DNA from 3 places in the Cryobacterium sp. TMT1-62 genome. Region 1 is predicted to be linked to each of the others. Evidence: predicted binding sites of a transcription regulator. Region 1 holds the regulator's gene; each other region holds the start of a gene.

Region 1 (6,565 bases):
ATCGCCGCGACCGAGGAGAACACGGGAAGCACCGTGCGGCCGTCGGGCCCGGCCACGGTGATGATCGACAGTTCCTGGGTCTTGTCGACGCGGAGGCCGGCCTCGGTGGTGCCCGATTGGCCGAGTTCGGTCACCAGGGGAACGAGCAGCCGTGAGCCACGGATGGCGTCGACCACCGTCTCTTCGCCGGCCTCCCGAGCCTGGAAGCGGCGCACGGCCGCCAGCAGCGGCTCGGGCGCGAGCCCGTCGTCGTCGCTGTGCATGTTGGGCTCAAACTGTCGTCCCTCCCACGGTTGCCCGGCGGAGTCGCCCCCTCCGGGTCCGCCGGGAAGGCCGGTGGAGCCGAGGTTACGCGCCCGCGACATCCAGCGCCTCGCTCAGGGTGAACGCCCCCGCGTAGAGGGCTTTTCCGACGATCGCGCCCTCGAGTCCGAGCGGTACAAGTTCGCGCAATGCGCGGAGGTCGTCGAGGCTGGAGATGCCGCCGGAGGCGACGACCGGTCGGTCAGTGCGCTCCATCATCTGGCGGAGCAGGTCGATGTTGGGGCCTTGCAGCGTGCCGTCCTTGGTCACATCGGTGACGACGTAGCGCGAGCAGCCAGCCTCCTCGAGACGGGCTAGCACCTCCCAGAGGTCCCCTCCCTCCCTGGTCCAGCCGCGGGCGGCGAGGGTGGTTCCGCGCACGTCGAGCCCGACGGCGACGGCGTCCCCGTGCCGGGCGATGACCTGCGCCGCCCACTCCGGGTTCTCCAGTGCCGCGGTGCCCAGGTTGATCCGGCTGACGCCCGCGTTCAGGGCCGCGTCCAGCGACGCGTCGTCGCGGATCCCGCCGGAGAGCTCGATCTTCACGCCCGTGACCTCGCGGATCACAGTGCGGATGACATCCGTGTTGTTGCCGCGACCGAAGGCCGCGTCGAGGTCGACGAGGTGGATCCACTCGGCGCCCTGGCGGGCCCAGTCAAGTGCCGCGTCGACGGGGTCGCCGTAGTTGGTCTCGGTGCCGGCTTCGCCCTGGGTCAAGCGAACGGCCTTGCCGTCGGCCACATCCACGGCGGGCAGCAGAACGAGACGGAGGGAAGGGGTATGCACAGTCATGGGTGTCCTCGGTTGGGAATGGTCGCGGCGACCGGGTCAGTCAGGGAAAAGTCAAGGTCAGTTCTTGACTGTGCCGAGCCAGTTATGGAGCAGACGGATGCCTGCCTCACCGGATTTCTCCGGGTGGAACTGGGTGGCGGTAAGCGGTCCGTTCTCGATGGCGGCCAGGAAAGGTTGTCCGTGCTCGGACCAGGTGAGAATCGGTTTCGGGAACGGCGGCATGACGTCGAGGGACCATTCCTGGGCGGCGTAGGAGTGCACGAAGTAGAAGCGCTCCTGCTCGAGGCCATGGAACAGCGTCGAGCCCTCCCCCGGCGTGACCGTGTCCCAGCCCATGTGCGGCAGCACCGGCGCCGTCAGCTGCGTCACGGTGCCGGGCCATTCGCCCAGCCCCTCCGTGTCCACGCCGCGTTCGACGCCGTGCTCGAACATGATCTGCATGCCCACGCAGATGCCCAGCACCGGGCGTCCGCCCGCGATCCGGCGGTCGATGATCTCGTCGCCGTGCACCGCCTTCAGAGCCTGCATGACGGCGCTGAACGCGCCCACGCCGGGCACGACGAGCCCGTCGGCCTCAAGCGCCTGACGGCGGTCGCCGGTCAGCGTCACCTCGGCCCCGGCGAGTTCGAGTGCCTTGACGGCGGAGTGCACGTTTCCGGTGCCGTAGTCGAAGACAACGACGCTGGTCACAGCGCACCCTTGGTCGAGGGGACGCCGGACACCAGCGGGTCGAGCGCCTTCGCCTGGCGGAACGCGCGGGCGAACGCCTTGAATTCGGCTTCGGCGATGTGGTGCGGGTCGCGGCCGCCCTGCACGGTGACGTGCACCGTGAGGCCGCCGTTGAAGGCGATAGCCTCAAACACGTGGCGCACCATGGAGCCGGTGAAGTGGCCGCCGATCAGGTGGAACTCGAAACCGGCCGGCTCGCCCTGGTGCACGAGGTAGGGGCGCCCGGAAATGTCGACGACGGCCTGTACGAGGGCCTCGTCGAGCGGCACGACGGCGTCACCGTAGCGGGAGATGCCGGATTTGTCCCCGAGAGCCTGCTTGATCGCCTGGCCGAGCAAGATGCCGACGTCCTCGACCGTGTGGTGCACATCGATCTCGATATCGCCGCGGGCGCGCACGGTGAGGTCGGTCAACGAGTGTTTCGCGAAGGCCGTGAGCAGGTGATCGAAGAACGGGACCGACGTCTGGATGTCCGACTCACCGGTGCCATCGAGATTGAGCGACAGGTCGATGCTCGACTCGCTGGTCTCGCGCTGCAGGTGGGCGAAACGGGGCGAGGTGGTCGCGAAAGAGAAGCTCATACGACTAGTTTATTGGCCCGCGCCGTTCACGGCCGCCCAAGCGCCTCGAGGGCGTCGAGGAACGCCGTGGTCTCGGCCTCGGTGCCGGCGCTGACCCGCAGGTGGCCCGGGATGCCGACGTCGCGCACAAGGATGCCTTCCGCCAGCAGCGCCTCGAAGGTGGCCCGAGGGTCCTCAACGCCGCCGAACAGCACGAAGTTGCTCGCACTGCGCAGCGGAGTGTAGCCAAGCCGGGCCAGTTCGCTCACGATGCGGTCCCGCTGCCCGCGGATGTCGTCGACCATGGCAAGCATCGCGGGCGTGTGGACGAGCGCGGCGACCGCGGCAGCCTGGGTGAGCGCGGACAGGTGGTAGGGCAGACGAACCAGGCGGAGGGCATCCGTCACGGCGGGATCGGCGGCCAGATAGCCGACGCGCACACCGGCGAAGGCGAACGCCTTGCTCATGGTGCGGGACACCAGCAGGCGCTCCCGGCCGGGAAGCAGGCTCAGGGCGGTTGGCGCGTCATCCGTCCCGAACTCGGCGTACGCCTCGTCGACGACAACGATGCCGTCGCTCGCATCGTAGACGGCCGCGATCGTTTCCAGGGACAGGGGCGTGCCGGTGGGGTTGTTCGGCGAGCAGAGGAAGACGAGGTCAGGGGCAACCCGGTCGACCCACTCGAGCGCCGTGGCCGGGGAGAGTTCGAACTTTGCGTCACGACCGCCCGCGATCCAGCGGGTGCCGGTGCCGGAGGCCAGCAGAGGGTACATGGAGTAGGTCGGCGCGAAGCCGAGCACGGACCGACCCGGGCCGCCGAAGGCCTGCAGCACCTGCTGAAGAACCTCGTTGGAACCGTTGGCGGCCCAGATGTTCTTTCGGGTGAGGCCGTGACCGAGATAACGGGCGAGGGAATCCCGCAGCTCGGTGAACTCCCGATCGGGGTATCGGTTCACGGTCGTGACCGCCACGGCCAACGCCGCCACGATGTCCTGCGCCACCTCAGCCGGGATGCCGTGGGTGTTCTCGTTCACGTTGAGAGCCACCGGCACGTGCAACTGCGGCGCCCCATAGGGAGTGAGTCCGCGCAGATTATCGCGAAGGGGCAGATCGTTGAGACTGGTCACTCCCCCAATATTACCGGGGTGAGACCGGCGGGGGCTCGCCGCGGGTAGTTCACAGGTCGTTCGGAAGCGCCAGCCGCTGACCGGGCTGCACGCTGTCGGACGGCAGCTGATTGAGGCTCACAATCTCGGCGATCACCTCGCGCGGATCGGACGTGGGCGCGATTGTCTCGGCAAGTTGCCAGAGCGACTGCCCCGACTTGATGGTGACGTAGTCGAAGGCCGAGGCCACGTGAGCGACGGTCGAGTTCTCGGCGGCGGCGATGCCTCCGTTGAGGGCGACGGCCAGGGCCACGGCCACGAGCGGAAAGGCAGCCAGGGACGTGAAAACGACGCGACCGCGCCGGGTGAGTCGGAGCCGGGTGCGTCCGGTCGCGATGGGGGCGCCTCGTTCAAGTGCAGTGCTCATGTGATACCTCCTGTGAGAAGACGCATCCGACTCTCGGCCGGGAGAGCCGGATGCGAACTTATGTTCCGAATGTATATTCGATTATTCGAACAATCAAGCCTTATTCGGTAGTTTCTGAAATATTTATTCCGACCCACTCGAATACATGTTTGTTTAATGAGCTCAACGCGGATACAGTTTCGATTGTTGATTGACACTCAATCAGGCACCCCCGACATTCGCGTGAATCGGCGGCATTCGCTGCTTGCTGCCAGCGCATCAATCAAAACGAGGAGCGACGAACGTGGCACAGAACACCAGCGGTCCCCGCGACAAGGGCGGCACCAGACGGCGCAAGAGCCTCAGCGAGAAGCAGCTCGCCATCCTCGACGTCATCCAGCGCTCGGTCAGCCAACGCGGCTATCCGCCGAGCATGCGCGAGATCGGCGACGCCGTCGGCCTGTCGTCACTGTCGAGCGTCACCCACCAGCTCAACCAGCTGGAACTGAGCGGTTACCTCCGCCGAGACCCGAACCGTCCCCGAGCACTGGAGGTGCTCATCGAGATTCCGCAGTCGCCCGAAGACACGACGGCCGGAGCCTCGGAAAGTTTCCACACCGGAGTGCAGGTCGGCGACGCCGCCATGGTTCCGCTCGTCGGTCGCATCGCCGCCGGCATCCCGATCACCGCCGAACAGCAGATCGACGAGATTTTCCCGCTACCCCGCCAGCTGGTGGGCAAGGGCGATCTGTTCATGCTCAAGGTGTCGGGCGAATCGATGATCGACGCCGCCATAATGGACGGAGACTGGGTCGTCGTGCGGCAGCAGAAGACCGCCGAAAACGGTGAAATCGTTGCAGCCATGCTCGACAACGAGGCAACCGTCAAGGTCTTCCGCCAGCGCGACGGGCACACCTGGCTACTGCCCCGCAACACCAACTTCGAACCCATCGTCGGCGATCACGCCGAGATTCTGGGGAAGGTTGTGGCAGTGCTGCGGTCGGTTTAGGGCATCAGCACTCAAGCACATCAGCATTTCAGGCGGACTCTTGGTCTCGACGGTTTCGACCAGCGTCGTGGAGACGCGCGAGTGTTGAGTCACCATGGTTATTTCGGTCGGGTCTTGTGAGCCGGGTCTTGTGGGCCGGGCACGAACACTGTTCTTGGTGTCGTGCCCGGCTTTTGTGTGGGTGGAGGCGGGGTCAGGAGGAGACGGAGGAGGTCAGGCGGGCGCGGAGGATGCGGGTGGCGGCGAGCATGTTGTGCAGGGACTGGACGGTTTCGGTGTAGCCGCGGGTTTTGAGGCCGCAGTCGGGGTTCACCCAGAGCCGGGTGGCCGGGATGGCCGCCGCGGCGCGCTCGAGCAGGTCGGTGAGTTCAGACACGCTCGGCACACGCGGCGAGTGGATGTCCCACACTCCCGGGCCGATACCGTGGTCGAAGCCCTGGGACCGGATATCGCCCACCACCTCCATGCGAGAGCGTGCCGCCTCGATGCTGGTCACATCGGCGTCCAGGTTGCGGATCGCGTCGATGACCACCCCGAACTCCGAGTAGCAGAGGTGGGTGTGGATCTGGGTGGCCGCGGCCGCACCGGCCGTCGCCAGGCGGAAGGACCCCACCGACCAGTCGAGGTATTCCGCCTGGTCCTTCTGCTTCAACGGCAGCAGCTCCCGCAGCGCGGGCTCGTCGACCTGGACGATCTGAATGCCGGCCGACTCCAGGTCGGCGATCTCGTCCCGGAGGGCCAGGGCCACCTGCCTGGCCGTCTCGCCCAGCGGCTGGTCGTCGCGCACGAACGACCACGCGAGGATCGTGACCGGACCGGTGAGCATCCCCTTGACGGGCTTGGGCGTCAGCCCCTGCGTGAACGCCGACCACTCGACCGTGATGGGCCGCGGCCGGGACACGTCACCCCAGAGGATCGACGGGCGCACGCACCGGCTGCCATAGGACTGCACCCAGCCGTTCTCGGTGACCGCGAAGCCGTCCAGGTTCTCGGCGAAGTACTGCACCATGTCGTTGCGTTCCGGCTCCCCGTGCACGATCACGTCGAGGCCGATGTCTTCCTGCAGCGAGACGACCCGGCGGATTTCGGCGCGCATCAGGTCCCGGTAGTCCGCGGTGCTCAGCACCCCCCGTACCAGCTGCGCCCTGGCCCGACGGATGTCCCCGGTCTGCGGGAAGGATCCGATCGTGGTCGTCGGCAGGAACGGCAGCCCGAGGGCCATCTCCTGGGCTGCCACTCGGGCTGCGTAGGCGCCCCGGGTGAAGTCGCCCGGAGCGAGCGCGTCGGCGCGCACCCGAACGGCGCCATCGTGGACTCCGGGAGCCACCCCCCGCGCGTCGAGGGCCGCGGAGGCCGCAGAGAGGTCGATCTCGATGGCACGGCGACCCAGACTGAGGCCGCGGGCGAGTGTGGCAACCTGCGCGACCTTCTGATCCGCAAAGGCCAGCCAGGTCTTCAGGTCGTCGTCCAGCGCCGATTCGTCGTCGACGTCGTGGGGAACGTGCAGCAGCGAGGTTGAGGTGGAAACCGAGATCCGCGGCGAGAGGCGGACCAGGCCGGCCGCCGTGTCGAAGGCGGCGGCCAGGTCGCCGCGCCAGATATTGTGGCCGTCAATGACGCCGGCCACGAGAGTGGTCGTGTTTAGTCCGGGGGTCTCCGC
Region 2 (6,565 bases), on a different contig from region 1:
CGGCTGTACGCTCGCCGGCGACCAGGCATTCCACGCCTGGGGCGTTATGGACGTGCTCGCGGTCACCGACTTCCCGGACATCCGCATGAAGTGCGCGATCCAGTCCGAATCCGGCGGCAACATCCTGCTCATCCCGCGCGAGGGCGGATACCTATTCCGCATGTATGTGGATCTCGGCGAGGTGGCCGCTGACGACAACGGGGCAGTGCGCACGACGACGATCGAGGAGATCATCGCGAAGGCCAACGGCATCCTCCACCCGTATACCCTCGACGTGAAGAATGTCGCCTGGCACAGCGTGTACGAGGTCGCCCATCGTCTCACCGATCGGTTCGACGACCTCCTCCCCCACGAGATCGGCACACGCACCCCGCGGGTGTTCATCACCGGGGACGCCTGCCACACGCATAGCGCCAAGGCCGGCCAGGGCATGAACGTGTCGATGCAGGACGGCTTCAACCTGGCCTGGAAACTCGGCTACGTGATCGAAGGCCGCAGCCCCGAATCCCTGCTCGGTACCTACTCTGCCGAGCGCCAGGTCATCGCAAAGAACCTGATCGATTTCGACAAGACCTGGTCGACCCTGATGGCGACGAAGTCGGAGGACCTGGAAGTTCCACTGGAGGAGTTCTATACGAAGACGGCCGAGTTCCCGTCGGGTTTCATGACGGAATACCCGCCGTCGATGCTGACCGGCGAGGCAACACACCAGCACCTCGCCACGGGATTCCCGCTCGGCAAGCGCTTTAAGTCCGCCCCGGTGGTGCGCGTCGGCGACGCCAACCCCGTGCAGCTCGGACACCACCACCGCGCCGACGGCCGGTGGCGCCTGTACGCGTTCGCGGATGCCGCTGTGTCCGGCGATGCCTCGGCGCTGACCGAGTGGGCCGAGTGGATTCGCACCTCACTAGAGTCGCCGCTGCTCGCGTACACCCCTACCGGGAGCGACATCGACAGTGTCTTCGACGTCAAAGTGGTCTACCAGCAAGAGCACACCGGGGTGGACATCGGCCGGGTTCCGGGCGTTTTCCTGCCGATAAGAGGACCCTTTGAGCTGATCGACTACGAAAAGCTCTATGCAACCGACCCGGCGCACGACATCTTCGAGCTGCGCGGGATCGACCGCGGCGGTGCCGTCGTGGTGGTGCGCCCGGACATGTATGTGGCCAACGTGCTGCCGCTGACCGCGACCGCTGAGCTCGCGGCGTTCTTCCGACAGATGTTGCTGGTGCGGTAGCCGCTCCTGCGTTAGCCGCTCCTGCGGACACCTCAGGCCGCGAGAGCGGGTGACTCGTCGCTTTGAGCTGCGCTGTTCGACGATTCACCCGCTCTCGCAGCTAGCCGGCGGACGGCCTCTGCCGCTGCTTCTTGGTGGCCGACCGCTGTTGCTTCGCGGCGAGGTGCCTTCGGCCCGAACCACGAGTGGGTTTGGTCGGCCGGCGGATGGGCGCATCGGGAGCCAGGCCCGTGGCCACGATGTCGGCGAGCTTCGCCAGAGCGAGCTCGCGGTTGCGCAGCTGGGAGCGCCGCTCGGACGCGGTCACGGTGATCGCCCCGTCGACGAGGCGTTTGGCGAGGCGGGCGAGCAGGCGCATCCGCTGGTCGTCGGAAAGCTTCTCCGACTCGGCAACGCTCCAGATGAGCTCGACGCGGCTGTCGGAGGTGTTCACGTGCTGGCCGCCCGGCCCTGACGACCGCGAGAACCGCCAGCCGAGTTCGCGCTCGGGAATAATCAGCGCGGGCGACACCTCCAGATCCATGTGACCAGCGTGACACGATCTTGGGGTTGGTGTCGGCTGGAGTGCTCCGGCGGCCAAGCAACACCGCGATCGCGCCTGTCGAACTGTGGGGGCACTGTGCGCCCGGGTGGTGGCGGACGAAGCCACGTTCTTAGGAGGCGGTGGTGACCCGATTTCGGGAACGCACGGTGACGCTGGTCGAGCCCGCCGAGACCGGTGAGCGGCTGGCCGGGTTCTCTCCCCCAGGCCGCCAGGTGCGGGTGGGGTCGTAGCAGTAGGGTGCCCTGACTTCGGGTGTGCCGCGGATCATGCGGATGTTCCAGCCGGAGGTGTCGATGCTGTGGTGGTGGTACCAGCAGAGGAGGACCCCGTTGGTGATCTTGGTTTTTCCGCCGCGGTACCAGGGGATCACGTGGTGTACTTCGCACCAGGCGGCGGGCACGGTGCAGCCGGGAATGATGCAGCCGCCGTCGCGGGCGCTGATGGCGCGGCGTTGGGCCCGGTTGAAGAAACGATTCTCGGTGCTGAGGCTGAGGACCTCGTTGTGCGGCCCGAACCGGATCTCCTGAAATCCGCCGGCGCAGAGCGCCTGCTTCACACTTGTCAGAGAGATCGGCGCTTCGACGCCGTCGATCCAACCCACCCCATGGTCGGCGGTAAGGTCGGCCTGGTTGACGTGGATCATGACGGTGGGGGCGGCGCCGCCCATGGTCGGGGTCCCCGCGTCACGGGTGGCGGCTTCGAACACACCACGGAGGATGTCGGCGCGTTTCTGACCACCGTTACGGTCGTCGCTGAGGGCCGCGGCCTCCGCCCCCGGGATCAGCTGCCCGGCCGCCATGCGCGCCTGTTCTTCTTCGGTCGGAAACTTGGGCGCCGCGTGGGCGGAGAGATACGTGTCGAAGATGGCGTTCATGATGCCGCGGAGCTCCGGCGTGACTCCGCCGCGGAGCGGGTAGAGACCGTCGCGGAAGAGCCCGAACCCGACAGCGCTGCGGGCCTCGGCGACGGGCTCGTTGGGGGCGGTGCCGTCGGGATCGAGGCGAGCCTGCCACTGCCCCGCCATGCCCCGCACCAGGTCCGCAGGAAACGCGAACCCCTCGCCGGGCAGGCCGCGGGTTTCGTCGGTGACGGCGCCGGTCGCACTGGCCACCAGGGCACGTTCGGCAGTGCCGAGGTCGTCGGGCGCGACCCGGGCCGCGACCTGGTCGAGGGCGGTGACGATGTTCTCGGCCGCGTCCACGCCGAGGTCCCCGGCGGTGAGGGCGTCCGCCACGGCCGGGTAGTAGGGCGGCAACATGCTGGTGCCCGCCCGGCGCGGGGTCACGTTCTCGCCCAGGCGCACCCGCCGGTTCGCCTCCCGGGAAGAGACGCTAGTCAGACGGGTGATCAGGTCGATGCCGCTGCTGGCCCCGTTCTTATACGCCAGGGACTCATGGCCCAGGATGCGGCGGGACCGCACCGAAATGTCAGCGGCGGAGGCAACCCTGGCCGCATCGACCCGACGGCCGAGGTCTTCAACCGTACCCAGCACCATCATCGCGTCCGCCTCACCCAGGAGGGAGAAGGACACCGAGTCCAGCACGGCCGCGGCCAGGTCACGGGCCTGCTGCAGCTGCTGCACGAGGGATGACTGTGCACGCGGTGCCTGCGCGAGGGGTGCCTGCGCGAGGGAAGGCACCGCCTGCGGTGAGGCGGTGGGGTGGTGCGGAGTGGGGACTCCAGCCATGCCTTAATAGTAGATGTGTACTAATAACAAGTCAAGAGGTTCTGAACGAGTATAGAAAATAATTCGGTCGGCGCGGTGCCGTGGTTGGCCGACCACGCGCATCCGTCGGTGCGCCCCTCAGGCACCGCGGGCTTCCTAACGAATTCGACGGAGATTTTACCGATTTCGAGCCCAAACGGATGTTCTGGGCCGGTTCTGAGCAAAATCTCCGTCGAATTCGTTCGGCCGGGGGCCGGCGGCGGATGCGTAACGATGGGTCGGGAGGTTGGGGCGCCTTCAGGCTGAGCCAGCAGCACCCCCAGCAACAGCAACAGCAACCTCAGCCTGCAGCGGAAGCGCCCGGACGCTCTCGAAGCGGCGCAACTCCCCGTCGATCGGATCGGTGAAGGTCACCTCGCTCGCCAGGAGCTGCAGCGGGCGGGTGAAATCGTCGAGTGCGACATCCTGAACGACCGGGTACACCGGGTCATCGATGATGGGGATCCCTAGGCCCAGCATGTGCATTCGCAGCTGATGGGTCTTTCCGGTGCGCGGCGTCAGCCGATAGACGCCCGTGTGCTGCAGAACGGTCTCCAGCTCGATCAGCGACTCGGCATTGGCCGGGTCGTCGGTCACCTCGGCTTGCCAGTGGCCGCGCCTGCTCCTGAGGTGGTTGCGCACGGTGACGGGCAAATCCAGATCCGGCCGCAGCGGGGCCAGCGCCCGGTAGGTCTTTTCGACCTCGCCGCGTTGGAACATCGATTGATACTCCCCACGCCAGCGCCGCTCCGTCGCCAGAACCACGAGGCCCGATGTCACCCGATCCAGGCGATGCAACGGCGAGAGCTCGGGAAGTCCCAACTCGGCGCGCAAGCGCACCACCACACTCTGTACAACGTGTCGGCCGCGCGGAATGGTCGAGAGAAAGGCCGGCTTGTCGATCACGACGAGTCGGGCATCCCGATGCACCACGTGGATGGTCCCGGGCACGACTGTCTCATCGGCGAGATCGCGATGAAACCAGACAAAGGTACGCGGGCCGTAGGGGTCGCTGCCCACGACCAGCGCGCCCGACTGATAGGCGAAGCGTTCCCCGGCCAGAAACCCGGCGACATCGACAAACTCGGCGAGTCGCTCGAGCAACCACGCACCCATGGTCGGCCACGGATGCGGCCCGGCCCGGCCCCCATCCGGCGTGCATACCCAGGCAGCGTCAAGCCCGTGGCGCTGTGGCAACGGGGAGGGCGGTGGCATTCACCGATCGTACGCCGCCCGGCAACCGCTCCACCAACTCGGAGACACCGGCGGCGAGCCGAAGCGCATGACTGCGAAACCCTACAGGTAGTATGTGAATCGCACCCCAACCACTAGATGTGGTTCTTTCGCCTGACTCAGCGTCCCGCCCGATTGCCGTGGGTACCGACCCAAGGAGATGGCAGCGCGTGCTGAAAATGGAAAATCCCGGCGCAGGAAACCTCACGACCGAGCATGCTCTGGGCGCGCTCATGGTGGCCAAACGGGACGGCCGCCTGCTCGCCTTCGACAACGCCCGCATCTACGCGGCACTGGCCAAGAGCTTCACCGAGGTGAACGGCGAGTTGACCCCGCTCACGCACCGCACCATCCGTGACCTGGTCGCTCGCGTCGACCGCGAGATCGCCTCGCGCTTCGCGGTCGACATCAAGATCTACGAGGTGCAGAACATCGTGGAACACGCCCTGCTGGACAGCAAGGAGTACGACGCCGCCGAGGCCTACATCAACTACCGCATCCAGCGGGACTTCGCCCGCAGCAAGGCCACCGACATCAACCACTCGATCATAAAACTGATCAGCAAAGACGAGTCGGTCGTCAACGAGAACGCCAACAAGGACAGCGACGTCTTCAACACCCAGCGCGACCTGACCGCCGGCGCGGTGGGCAAGGCCATCGGCCTGAAGATGCTGCCCCCGCACGTCGCCAACGCCCACCAGAAGGGCGACCTGCACTTCCACGACCTCGACTACCACCCCTACGCGCCGATGACGAACTGCTGCCTGATCGACTTCACGACGATGCTGAGCCAGGGCTTCCGAATCGGCAACGCCGACGTCAACCCGCCCCGGTCGATCCAGACGGCGACGGCCCAGATCTCGCAGATCATCGCCAACGTGTCGTCGAGCCAGTACGGCGGATGCTCGGGGAACCGCATCGACGAAGTTCTCGCCCCCTACGCCGAGAAGAACCTCGAAAAGCACCTGGTCGACGCAGGCAAGTGGATCGCGGATAAGTCGCAGCACCGGTCCTATGCCGAGGAGAAGACCCTCAAGGACATCTACGACGCGATGCAGAGCCTCGAATACGAGATCAACACCCTGTTCACCTCGAACGGGCAGACCCCCTTCACCTCCCTGGGCTTCGGCCTCGGCACCAGCTGGTTCGAGCGAGAAATCCAGAAGGCGATTCTACAGATCCGGATCGAGGGGCTCGGCAGTGAGAAGCGCACGGCAATTTTCCCGAAACTGATCTTCACCATCAAGCGCGGCCTCAACCTTGCACCGAACGACCCGAATTACGACATCAAGCAGCTTGCGCTGGAATGTTCCACCAAACGCATGTACCCCGACATCCTCAACTACGACAAGATCGTCGAACTCACCGGCAGCTTCAAGGTGCCGATGGGCTGCCGCTCGTTCCTGCAGGGCTGGACCGACGAGCAGGGCAACGACGTCTCCGAGGGTCGGATGAATCTCGGAGTCGTGACACTCAACCTGCCCCGGATCGCCCTCGAGGCCGCCGGTGACAAGGACAAGTTCTGGAGCATCCTTGCCGAACGGGTGAGCACGGCGCGCGACGCCCTGCTCTTCAGAATCGACCGGTGCAAGGAAGCGACCCCGGAGAACGCCCCGATCCTCTACATCTACGGCGCCTTCGGCCAACACCTGAATGCCGGTCAGCCCGTCGACACCCTCTTCAAGAACAAGCGCGCCACCGTTTCCCTCGGCTACATCGGCCTCTACGAGGTGGCCGCGGCCTTTTACGGCGGTGACTGGGAGTCCAATCCCGAGGCGAAGGACTTCACCGTCGAGATCCTGCGCACGCTCCATGGGCGCACCCAGGAGTGGAGCACCGAGTACGG
Region 3 (6,565 bases), on a different contig from region 1:
ACTGATCCGCCCTTCCCGCAGCAGTTCGCCGAGCCCCCAGCCGTCGACGCCGCAGTTGTTGGATGCGACCCGGAGGTCGGTGCTGCCCTGGGCCAGGAGCGCCCGGATCAGCAGGATCGGGACGCCGACCAGGCCGAAGCCGCCGACGGCGAGAGAGGCCCCATCCGGGATGTCGGCGACGGCAGCCGCGGCGGAGGAGTACGTCTTGTCCATGGAGTGGTCCTTCAGCTTCAGTTCGTGGTGCCGATGTCGATCGTCTTGAAGGTATCGCGTGCCACCGCCAGAGCGGAATTCGCCGCCGGCACCCCCCGCGTAGATCGCGGTGTGCAGGATGGCCTCGCTGATCTCCGCGCGGGTCAGCCCATGGGTCAGGGCCGCGCCCACGTGCATGCCCAGTTCATGTTCGTGGCCGCCGGTCACCAGGCAGGCCAGGGTCAGGAAGCTGCGGGTGCGCCGATCGCGGCCGGGCCTGGTCCAGATCTCCCCCCAGGCATAGCGGGTGATGAAGTCCTGGAAATCCGCCGTCTGCGGGGTGGTGCAGGGCCAGTTCGAGTCCGACAGCGCCGCCGAACGACACCCCGGCGTAGTGGAAGGCTCCCCCGCCGACCAAGTCGACCAGGGTGATCACAACGTCGGCGACCTCAGCGACGGTAACCGGTTGCCGGGCGGCGGGGCTGAGGCCGGTGCCGGCGTGACCGTGCCGCGGATAATGGGCTGGGTCATAGTGAGGTCCCCTTGCTCGCGGTGGATTCGAGGTACCGGGCGAGCACCCGGTCGATTCCGGCGTCCGTCTGCCTGAGGCTGAGGTCGTCATCGAACGCGGACCAGGCCCGCGATCGGAGCTCCTCGGGATGTCCCCGGCGGTGATCAGGGCGGAGAGCACCACCCGCAGCGGGCGGTTGGTGCGGTAGCACTCCTCCGACGCGCGCTGCACGAGGGCGAACGCGGCGGCCTTGCCGAGGACCTCCGCGAGCAGGGTGGTCACCCGTTCGCTGAACACCAGGCCGTCGGTGAAGTCGAGGTTGCTGCGCATCCGTTCCAGGTCCACGTCGAGCCGGGCCGGCGCGCCACGGGGACCGTCACCGACGCCGAATTCGACGCCAACAAGGCGGAGCAGCTCGCCCGCTTCTGAGTCGCTGCGGAGTCGCTTCCGAACGATCTGAGTCTGTGCCGGTAGCGTGGGGTCCATGCTCGAGCTCATGGATGACCGGCCGGACATTCTGCTGCGCCGCGACGGGCGGCTCGCCCAGATCATCCTGAACCGCCCGGCGGCACTGAACGCCCTGACCCACGCGATGATCCGACGGATGTCCGCGGTGCTGACCGACTGGGCCGTCGACGGTCAGGTCGAGACCGTTCTGCTGACCGGTAGCGGCGACCGGGGCCTCTGCGCCGGGGGCGACATCGTGGCGATCTACCGCAGTGCGGACGCGGGCGCGGACGATCGAGCGGACGCTGACGCCGAGGCCGCCCGGTTCTTCGCCGACGAGTACCATCTGAACGCGCAGATCCACCGGTTCGCCAAACCGTACCTGGCCGTGATGGACGGCGTCGTGCTCGGCGGCGGGGTCGGCGTCTCCGGCCATGCGAACACCCGGATCGTGACCGAGCGCACGCGGCTGGGGATGCCGGAGACCGCGATCGGCTTCGTACCCGACGTCGGCGGAAGCTGGCTGTTGTCCCATGCCCCCGGTGAGCTCGGCACCCACCTCGCCCTGACCGCCGCCCTGGTCTCCGGGTCCGACGCCATCGCACTGGGCCTGGCCGACCACTTCGTGCCGAGCGACCGGCTCCCTGCCCTGGTCCGCACCCTGGCCGAGACCGACGCGGCCGAGGCGGTGCGCGCCCTGGCCGAGACTCCCCCGCCCTCCGTCCTCCTCGCCCAGCGGCACTGGATCGACGAGTGCTACGCGTCCGATGACGTGGGCGAGATCGTCGCCGCCCTGCGGCGTTCCCCGGTGGAAGCCGCCCGCGACGCCGCCGCCCTCATCCTCACGAGGTCGCCGACCGCACTCGCGGTCACCCTGGCCTCGCTGCGCCGGGCCCGGCGGCTCCCGAGCCTCGACGAGGCGCTCGATCAGGAGTACCGGGTGACGCTCCGTTTCCTGCAGCGGAGCGAGCTGCAGGAGGGCATCCGGGCCCAGGTGATCGACAAGGACCGCAGCCCCCGGTGGTCGCCGGCCGGCCTCGGCGAGGTGACGGAGGCATCCGTCGCCGCGTTCTTCGCGCCGCTCGGCGAGCAGGAGCTGGGGCTCGGAATGGGGCCCGGGCTGGGCGAGGTGCCCTACGTCGACGCCGACCTGATCTTCGTCACCGATCTGCTCACCCCGGGTGAGCGCGCGCGGCTGGCCGCGGCGCGATCGTTCTATCAGGCCGAGGTGCGCCCTCTCGCCGTGGACTACTGGAACCGCGCCGCGTTCCCGTTCGAGCTGCTGCCCCGCCTCGCCGCGCAGAACCTCGCCGCGACCGGTGCTGCCGCGACCAGCCATCTGCTCACCGGGCTGCTGCAGATGGAGCTGACCCGGGCCGACACCTCGATCTCCACGTTCTACGGCGTGCACCACGAGCTGTTCGCCGCCGCCATCGACGAGCTCGGCTCACCCGAGCAGCGGGAACGTCTGCTGCCGGGCCTCCTGGCCCTGGATAAGATCGGGGCCTTCGCCCTGACGGAACCGGAACACGGCTCGGACATCTCCCGCATGATGGAGACCACGGCCACCCGCAGCGGCGACGAGTGGGTGCTCAACGGCACCAAACGCTGGATCGGCAACGGCGCCATGGCCGACTACGTGCTGGTCTGGGCCCGGGACACCGCGGACGGGCAGATCAAGGGATTCATCGTCGAGACGGAGCGGCCCGGGTTCACGGCCACCCCGATCGAGAACAAGATCGCGGTGCGGATCGTGCAGAACGCCGACATCACCCTCACGGAGGTGCGGATCCCGTACACGAACTGGCTGCCGGGCAGCCGGAGCTTTCAGGACACGAACGTGCTGCTCCGGAACTCGCGGATCTGGGTGTCGTGGCAGGCGGTCGGCCAGCAGCTCGCCGCCTTCGACGTGGCCCGCGCCTATGCGCTGGAGCGGCGCCAGTTCGGCATGCCCATCGCATCCTTCCAGCTGGTGCAGGAGCAGCTCTCCCGCATGATCGGCAACGCCACCTTGTCGCTGTCGCTGATGGTGCAGATGGCGCGACTGCAGGAGAGCGGGCGGCTCACGATGGACCAGGCGGCCCTCGCGAAGGCGACCTGCACGACCCGGATGCGCGAAACGGTGGCCCTGGGCCGCGGTCTGCTCGGCGGCAACGGCATCAGCACCCGGTACGAGATGGCCAAGATCTTCGCCGACGCCGAGGCGATCTACTCCTACGAGGGCAGCTACGAGATCAACGCGCTGTTGGTCGGCCGGGCCGTGACCGGCATCTCCGCCTTCAGCTGATCACCGCTCGCCCGAACGAATTCGACGGAGATTCTGCCCGAATCGGCCCTGAAAACTCCGAAAAGGCAGTTGTGAACGAGAATCTCCGTCGAATTGGTTCAACACCGAACCTGGCGCGCATCGGCTAGGGTGTCGCGCCGGCCGCCCCGAGCGGCGGGGCAGGCGGGGCCGATTCAACCGGCGCGACCGGAACTGGCGGCGTGGGAGCGTTCCAGGCCTTGATGACGGCCCAGCCCACGGCGGCGATCGGCACCGAGATGACCGCGCCGACGATGCCGCCCAGGATCGTGCCGGCCGTCAGTGCCAGCAGGATCACCAGGCCGTGCAGGCGCAGTGACTTGCCGAGCACCACCGGGGACAGGAAGTTGCCCTCGAGCTGGTTGACTGCGACCACGATCGTGACCACGATGATGGCGGTGGTCAGGTCGTTCGTGACGAGGGCCACCAGTGCGGCCAGGATGCCGGCGGCCGTCGCCCCGACGATGGGGATGAACGCGCCGACGAAGACGATGACGGCGAGCGGCAGCGCCAGCGGAACCTGCAGGATCCACAGTCCGATCCCGATGAACAGGGCGTCGACGAACGCGACGATCGCCGTGCCGCGCACGTAGTTGCCGAATACCTCGACGCTGCTCACGCCGACGCGTACGGCCCGCTCGTGCCGCTTGCCGGCGAGCGGCTGGATGAGGAAGCTCCAAATGCGGGGGCCGTCCTTCAGGAAATAGAAGAGCACGACGAGGCCGAGCACCACGCCGGCCACGATCTCGGCGGCCACGGAGACCCCGACCAGGGCCCCGGACCCGAACTGGCTGCTGGTGGCGAAGTCGATGACCGATTCGCGCACCGAATCGATCTGAGCGGAATCGATCGGCAGCGTGCCGCTGGTGAGCAGTTCCTGCAGGCTGTCGAGCCCCTCGCTGGCCGAGGTGAAGAGGGTGTCCCACTCGCCGCGGATGCCGAACACCACGAGGGTGACGACGCCACCGAAGACCGCGACGCTCAAGATCAGGGTGATCGCCGCAGCAAGGGATTCGTTCGCCCCGCGGGCCAGCAGGAACCGCATGAAGGGGCGCAGCGCCGACGCCACGATCAGGGCGATCAGGAGCGGGGTGAAGACCAGCTTGAGCTGCGTGATCCCGTAGATGGCCACCACCAGCAGGGCGAGGACCAGCAGGGCCTGACCGGAGCGGATGGCGGCCCGGCCGAGATAGTCCGTCCAGGACGAAGTGGGCGTGGTCATGGGGATCTCCAAACGAGGCGAACGACGGCTGAGCCACCAAGCCTAGCCAGACTGCCGGTAGCGCGTGTCGGCCGTGTGACGTACACTCCCTACATCGAACATTTGTTCTATCTATCACCCGTCGACCTGCCCGCCAGAGGAGTACACACATGTTCGCACACCTCCACGTCGCGAGCGCCTACTCCACGCACTTCGGGGTCACACTCCCCCAGGCGCTGGTGGAGCAGACGCAGGCGCAGAACGGCTCCTTCCTGGCCCTCACCGACCGGGACGGTCTCTACGGCGCGGTCAAGCACGTGCGCGCCTGCGCGGCCGCGGGTATCCGGCCGGGGCTGGGCGCCGACCTCGCGGTGCACGACGACGACGGGCATCCGTTGGGCCGGATCGTGGTGCTCGCCCATGGTGATATGAACGGTCGTGGCTATGCGGCCCTCTGCCGCGCGGTCAGCGCCGCCCACAACAGCGCCGCGCACAGCGCGTCGGGGCGCCCCAGCATCGCCCGCTCGCACCTCGCCGAGCTGGCCGGACTGCGCTGCCTCACCGTGCTGCTCGGCCCTACCTCCGATGTGGGCCAATCGGTCGAGCGCCGCGACACCGACGCGGCCGGCGCCTGCCTCACCGCGTGGCTGCGCGCCCTGCCGCCGCAGTCGGTGGTGGGTGAAATCGTCTGCCATCTGGCGGCGCCGGGGACTCCCGGCAGCGTGACGCCGGCCACCCGCATGCTCGCCCTCTTCGAGCACGCCGCGCTGCCCGCCGTGCTCACCAACGCCGTGCGCTACGGCACCCCCGACGAGGCCGTCACCGCCGACCTGGCCGACGCGGCCCGCACCCTGACGGCGCTGGCGAACCTGGAGCAGCTGCAGACCAACGGCCAGGCCTGGCTGAAACCCGAAGTCGCCATGAGGCAGGTGGCGCGCATGGTCGTCGACGCCGGGCTGCACGACGACGGCGCCGTCGACCGACTGTTCCGCGACACCGAGCAGCTTGCCGAGCGGTGCAGCCTCGACCCGGACTCCGACATCGGCCTGGGTCGCCCGCGCATGCCGGAGGCACGCATCATCGGCGTCAGCGGCGACCCGCTGACCGAGCTGCACGCCCGGGCCCGGGCCGGCATCGACGACCGCTACCCCGTCACGTCGCCGGCGGGCCGGTCGCTGGCGGATGCTGCGCACGCACGTCTCGTGCATGAGCTGAAGACGGTGGAGCACCTCGGTTTCGCCGGCTACTTCCTCACCGTCGCCCGGGTGGCGGACATCATCCGGGAGATGGGCATCCGCATCCAGGCGCGCGGGTCCGGGGTGGGCTCGGTGCTCAACTACGCCCTGCACACCTCCTCCGTCGAGCCCATCTCCAACGGGCTGCTCTGGGAGCGATTCCTCTCCCCCGAGCGGCAGACCCTGCCCGACATCGACCTCGACGTCGAGTCCGCCAGAAGGCACGACGTCTATCGCACGCTCTTCGACACCTTCGGCAGCGATCGGGTGTCGCTGATGTCCATGACGAACGCCTACCGCGGCCGCGGGGCCGTGCGCGACGCCGGCCTGGCCCTCGGCATGAATCACGAGCAGGTGGCCGCGGTGGCCAAGCAGATGTGGCGCTTCAACGCGCGCGACTTCCGCCGCGCCCTGGCCGAGAAGCCCGAGCTCGAGCCGTTGGCCGCCGAGGTGCGCGCCTCCTCGCAGCTCGACCTGCTGGTCGACCTGACCGCCAAACTCGACCGGCTTCCCCGGCACATCTCCGTGCACCCCTGCGGCGTCATCCTCTCCGACGCCTCCCTGCTCGACCGCACCCCGGTGCAGGCGTCCGGCATGGGGCTGCCCATGTCCCAGTTCGACAAGCACGACATGGACCCGATGGGCCTGATCAAGCTGGACATCCTCGGTGTGCG

Evidence for each region. The regulator LexA, encoded in region 1, represses DNA repair genes until DNA is damaged. The targets are predictions, from matches to a motif close to TCGAACANNTGTTCGA.
Region 2: a site for LexA is predicted at 3,640-3,655, ahead of E3T34_RS01745 (HNH endonuclease signature motif containing protein). Genes of this name have one in related genera too.
Region 3: a site for LexA is predicted at 4,772-4,787, ahead of E3T34_RS05095 (DNA polymerase III subunit alpha). Genes of this name have one in related genera too.

The regions. Positions count from the first base shown of each region.
Region 1 covers NZ_SOGZ01000015.1:28,146-34,710, forward strand. Annotated here, with positions in the region: gene E3T34_RS03470 (SseB family protein) at 1-365, opposite strand, end outside; gene priA (bifunctional 1-(5-phosphoribosyl)-5-((5-phosphoribosylamino)methylideneamino)imidazole-4-carboxamide isomerase/phosphoribosylanthranilate isomerase PriA) at 349-1,095, opposite strand; gene hisH (imidazole glycerol phosphate synthase subunit HisH) at 1,153-1,785, opposite strand; gene hisB (imidazoleglycerol-phosphate dehydratase HisB) at 1,782-2,405, opposite strand; gene E3T34_RS03490 (histidinol-phosphate transaminase) at 2,432-3,511, opposite strand; gene E3T34_RS03495 (LysM peptidoglycan-binding domain-containing protein) at 3,561-3,917, opposite strand; gene lexA (transcriptional repressor LexA) at 4,201-4,905, shown strand; gene metE (5-methyltetrahydropteroyltriglutamate--homocysteine S-methyltransferase) at 5,099-6,565, opposite strand, start outside.
Region 2 covers NZ_SOGZ01000004.1:176,844-183,408, reverse strand. Annotated here, with positions in the region: gene E3T34_RS01755 (FAD-binding monooxygenase) at 1-1,237, shown strand, start outside; gene arfB (alternative ribosome rescue aminoacyl-tRNA hydrolase ArfB) at 1,338-1,760, opposite strand; gene E3T34_RS01745 (HNH endonuclease signature motif containing protein) at 1,891-3,468, opposite strand; gene E3T34_RS01740 (pseudouridine synthase) at 3,745-4,590, opposite strand; gene nrdD (anaerobic ribonucleoside-triphosphate reductase) at 4,899-6,565, shown strand, end outside.
Region 3 covers NZ_SOGZ01000022.1:29,805-36,369, forward strand. Annotated here, with positions in the region: gene E3T34_RS05070 (CoA transferase subunit A) at 1-213, opposite strand, end outside; partial or broken gene E3T34_RS16905 (carboxymuconolactone decarboxylase family protein) at 361-561, opposite strand; partial or broken gene E3T34_RS16045 (enoyl-CoA hydratase/isomerase family protein) at 1,200-2,240, shown strand; gene E3T34_RS16050 (acyl-CoA dehydrogenase family protein) at 2,259-3,437, shown strand; gene E3T34_RS05090 (AI-2E family transporter) at 3,562-4,677, opposite strand; gene E3T34_RS05095 (DNA polymerase III subunit alpha) at 4,827-6,565, shown strand, end outside.